2 regions of the Litoribrevibacter euphylliae genome follow, and region 2 is predicted to be linked to the other one. Evidence: predicted binding sites of a transcription regulator. Region 2 holds the regulator's gene; the other holds the start of a gene.

Region 1 (2,468 bases), 920 kb from region 2:
GAACCGCTTCCTCAGCAGCTTCATCATCGCCGCTTAATACAAGAAAAAGAACACCGCCTATCGAAAGCAAACTTACTAAAGCGACAATTCCAATCACGATCAAAAGTCGCTTCTTACCAGTCTGTTGCGGATCAGACATATCTATATCTTGTTCATCGGCCATAATGACTCCATTTCATAACTAGCATTAATTGAAGTTTTCCGTTCACTGTTATCTTATTTCTGTCGACACTCCGTCATAACAGCGTGCGGCTATTGATACACCTTTTATAGATAATATTCCAGCACGCTCCGATATAATCTACTGAAAACTCTGTAAAAAAATGTACCATCACTTCAAGTGTAGCCAACAATTAAGCATTGCATTTAGGCATAGTAATCAACCAATCGCATAGAAGCCGTCGTCACTTTCTGCTGATCCAGGCTCTCAAGGAAAGCCTCGGCATCGTGCTCTTCACTGTTCATACCGTCACGAGCCATATCAGCTAACATTTCTTCCGCACGGGAATCGTCTTGTTGTTGATCAGAAACATCAACATCAACCTCTTCCATTCCCTGTTCAGCCAACATTTCTCTTAAACGGAAGCTCTGTTGCTCCAACGCATCACGCACACTGGTATTAGGCGAAGTAAACACAATGCTGGCTTGATCATTATCAATATTGATCTTGACCATCAAGGAACCTAGTTCTGGTGGCGTCAGTTGAATTTCAGCTGTTTGTACATTTTTGCTTGCCATAATCATGATGCGTTCACCCAGCTCTTGAGAGAACTGACGATTTGTCGGCGGCACAGGAATTCGTTGTAACTGGACTTCAGCATCTTCAACAGCCGAGTTTTGCGGCTGTGAATATAGATTAACCGGGGCCTGATGAGCTCCACCCGTTATATCTTCGAGCGAGATTGCCATACTAGTCGCCGCGGTATTCGCCATCATAGACTTCAAACCATCCAAAACCGACGAAGACGAAAGTTCTTGAGACTGAACCGCTTTCTTTAATAGATGAAGCGAGTCAAGCGACAAGTTTTGCAAGGAATCAGTTCCTAGAGAACCCTGTCCATTAGCTGACGAGCTGCTGGCGTTTGCATTACCAAAGCGATGAGCCAATTGTGTTGGCAAACTACCCGATGCACCAGAGAACAAAGTTTGAGCATCCGTTAGCTGACCTTGTGACAAGTTCTGAATCCACGACATCACCGAACCTGGTGCCAAACTAATTCCAAATTCAGCACTTACATCCATTATTTGCTGCGTGATATCTTGATAAGCTTGCTGAAGTTGTTCTTGAGTTAAGGACTCAAGATCACCCAATTGCTCAAAGAAACTCTGTAAACGAGTTTGAAGCTCTGATAATAGTCCTTCAGGTAACTCCATACCTTCTAGCCCCATTAGGGCATTCATTTCAGGTGGCAAAACACTGCCTTCTTCCGGCGAATTCGTTCCATTCATTGAGGCCTGATACTGGGCCATCATTTCATTCAGTTGATCAGAAAAGTCCGTGTCGCCATAGCCTCGATTAGCCGTTGTACCTGAGCCCTTTGAGGCTGTTTGCGTGTCTGTAAGAAAAATTCCAACCTGTGGAGTTGCCATGTTTCTGCTCCATAAATCATTACATAAATCCAATGGAGCAATTAGCTTGCCAAGTTAAAGAATTCTAAAAGAAAGGATGAATATTAAGGTCGTGTTTGAGCTAGCGTTTTCAAACAGTTGTATGTGAATAAATACCTAAATTAATCGAGAACGGATTAATTTAGGTAACGACTAACTGAGCTGCTGGGAAAGGAGTTGCTTCACTTGCAGATACTCTTCTTCGATCTGCAGGTAAAGGCTTTGGATATTAGAAATATCTTGGTTTCTACCTTTATCTTCTGATTCCTTACACAACTCACTTAAGTAAGGTGCGCCAATATTACTGCACGATCCCTTAAAGCTGTGGCTGACCTTCCCCACTTCAGAAGCATCTTCTGCTTCAATGGCGGCTCTCAAAGCGATTAGTTTTTTATCAGCATCAGTAATAAAGGTTTCAATCAGACAATCGAACTCATCTTCCATTACGTCTCTGAGCTCTTCCAATGCGTCTGTATCTAAGTGCTGATGTCCCATCATCCATCACTCCCTAAAAAATACACTCGATTTATAACTCTACCTCAATTACTGAGAGAATGCTTCATTGATTTAATGTTAAGAGACTGTTGCACTTGGGAGTTGAATTCACGGATCAGTTAACTGCCCGTTTGTTGATAGTGCCACTCAAAAATCACTTCAACTTCATTACCACAACCTCGGTATTCAACCGAGCGGCAAAGGCTGGAAATCAGGGGAATTCCTCGCCCACAATATTGCTTCTCTTCACAGGCCATCTTCGATTGATAATCAAAGCCTTGGCCGCTGTCTTTAATTCTTACCGTCAACTGCCCACCGGTATCAGTCGGAATATGGTTCAACTCAAAGTTCACATAGCCTTCAGA
Region 2 (2,468 bases):
GGATCAAGGAAAGGTCACCATAGATGATAAAGACATCACGCATTACCCAATGCATGGTCGAGCACAAGTCGGCTTAGGGTATCTACCTCAAGAAGCGTCCATCTTTAGAAAGCTCACCGTTGCTGAAAACATTTACGGTATTTTAGAGCTTAGAAAAGACCTGACCGAAGAACAGAAAAAAGAGAAGCTTGAGTATCTTCTGCAAGAATTCCACATCACTCACATACGCGATTCATTAGGGATGAGTTTATCCGGTGGTGAACGCAGACGTGCAGAAATCGCACGAGCATTAGCCACGGATCCTAAGTTTATTCTATTAGATGAACCTTTTGCCGGAGTCGACCCAATATCGGTGAACGATATTCAGGGCATTATCAATCATTTGAAAGGGTTGGGCATTGGCGTACTGATTACAGACCACAATGTTCGAGAGACGTTGGGAATCTGTGACAAAGCGTACATTGTTGGTGAAGGTCATATCATTGCCGAAGGACAAAGTGATGACGTCCTGAATAATCAAAAAGTAAAAGACATCTATCTCGGAGAGAACTTCAACATTTAATTCAGGCCATACTGTTTTGAGTTTTCCAGATACACAAATCAACACTTTTGAACTTATTTTGGTTTATACTTGATTGCCAATGGCAAATAATTTGCTTGTGCGGTTTTCACAACATCATTTCTTCAGATTACAACCGCACACGCTGAGTGAAAGCATAAGGATACGTTGTAATTTATGAAGACATCGCTTCAGCTCAAGATGGGGCAGTCATTAACCATGACACCTCAGTTGCAACAGGCCATTCGACTGTTACAACTTTCAACCCTGGATTTACAACAAGAAATTCAGCAAGCCTTGGAAAATAATCCAATGCTAGAAGTGGAAGAGGATTTTGAACAAGCCTCACAACCTTCCATTGAAGATCAAATGGCAGAAAAGCCGCTTGATTCCGATCCAGGCGAAACACCATCAAACTCAGAAGATACCGATTTTCTCGCGGGCGATCATAGCGACAGCGGCGACGATTTCAGTCGTGATGATTTTCAAACATCATCGCAAGAAGCCACTGAAACTGACAGTGAGTGGAACAACGACATCCCTGAAGACCTCACCATAGATACCGGTTGGGATGACATTTATCAACACACTCCAACTCAAGCTTCAGCGCCGTCAGACGATGATGACTATGATTTTGAATCCCGTAATACCGTCACCGAAACACTTCAAGATCACTTAAGCTGGCAATTGAATTTAACGCCAATGAGCGACACGGATCGTATCATTGCAGAAAATATTCTCGACGGCATTGATGATGATGGTTACCTGCAAACATCGGTTGAAGACATTTGTATCAGCGCCAACTCAGAACTCGACCTCTCTGAAGATGACGAGAATCGCGTCGACATTGAGGAAGTTGAAGCGGTTCTGCATTTGATTCAACGTTTTGATCCAGTCGGTTCTGGCGCGCGAAATTTACAGGAGTGTCTTCAGGTTCAGCTTAATCAGATGCCACCTGAAACACCGTTTTTATCAGAAGCAAAAATCGTCGTATTGCGCCATTTAGAGCTGCTTGGCAACAAAGACTTTGCCGGCATTATGCGCAAAGGACGCATCAAAGAAGATGTACTAAAAGAAATCATCAGCCTGATTCAAACACTGCATCCTCGTCCTGGCGAACAGATCAATCAACAGACGCCCGACTATGTGGTGCCTGACGTAGTTGTTCAGAAAACCAATGGCCGTTGGCGTGTCGATTTAAATCCGGAAATCACACCTAAGATTCGCATCAATCCAAGTTATGCCTCGTTGATTCGACGTGCGGATTCCAGTGCTGACAATACCTTCCTGAAGGATCACATGCAGGAAGCAAAATGGTTTCTGAAGAGTCTTCAAAGTCGGAATGAAACGCTGCTAAAAGTCGCCACTAAAATTATGGAGCACCAACGCGGCTTCCTGGATTATGGCGATGAAGCCATGAAACCTCTGGTTCTGCACGACATTGCTGAAGCCGTTGAAATGCACGAATCAACCATTTCCCGTGTCACTACGCAGAAATACATACACACGCCTCGTGGCATCTTCGAGTTGAAATACTTCTTTTCGAGCCACGTCAGCACCTCTTCTGGTGGCGAATGCTCTTCGACCGCAATCCGCGCCATTATCAAGAAACTTGTCGCCGCAGAGAATCCTAAAAAGCCGCTCAGTGATAACAAAATTGCCACTTTACTGGGTGAGCAAGGGATTAAAGTTGCAAGACGAACCATCGCCAAGTATCGGGAGGCGATGAACATCCCACCTTCGAATGAACGTAAGCGCTTGGTTTAAAGGAATTTTTAATCTGAGGTAGCTAATTGATACAGGTCATTGTATTCATTGCATGCTAGGACTATATTAAAGATGAAGGAGGCACAGACCTCCTCCAGCTTCACCTTATAAGCTGGATTCTTTTGGACCACAGCATACTAAA

The links. Region 2 encodes sigma-54, which starts transcription at its own class of promoters, with help from an activator protein. Its sites were predicted from a motif close to TGGCACNNNNNTTGCTNT; they were not measured.
Region 1: a site for sigma-54 is predicted at 1,625-1,642, ahead of ACFOEK_RS02435 (flagellar hook-length control protein FliK). Genes of this name have one in related genera too.

The regions. Positions count from the first base shown of each region.
Region 1 covers NZ_JBHRSZ010000002.1:147,070-149,537, forward strand. The annotation lists gene ACFOEK_RS02430 (flagellar basal body-associated FliL family protein) at 1-163, opposite strand, end outside; gene ACFOEK_RS02435 (flagellar hook-length control protein FliK) at 367-1,590, opposite strand; gene ACFOEK_RS02440 (Hpt domain-containing protein) at 1,762-2,106, opposite strand; gene ACFOEK_RS02445 (ATP-binding SpoIIE family protein phosphatase) at 2,223-2,468, opposite strand, start outside.
Region 2 covers NZ_JBHRSZ010000002.1:1,066,466-1,068,933, forward strand. The annotation lists gene lptB (LPS export ABC transporter ATP-binding protein) at 1-562, shown strand, start outside; gene ACFOEK_RS06495 (RNA polymerase factor sigma-54) at 737-2,326, shown strand.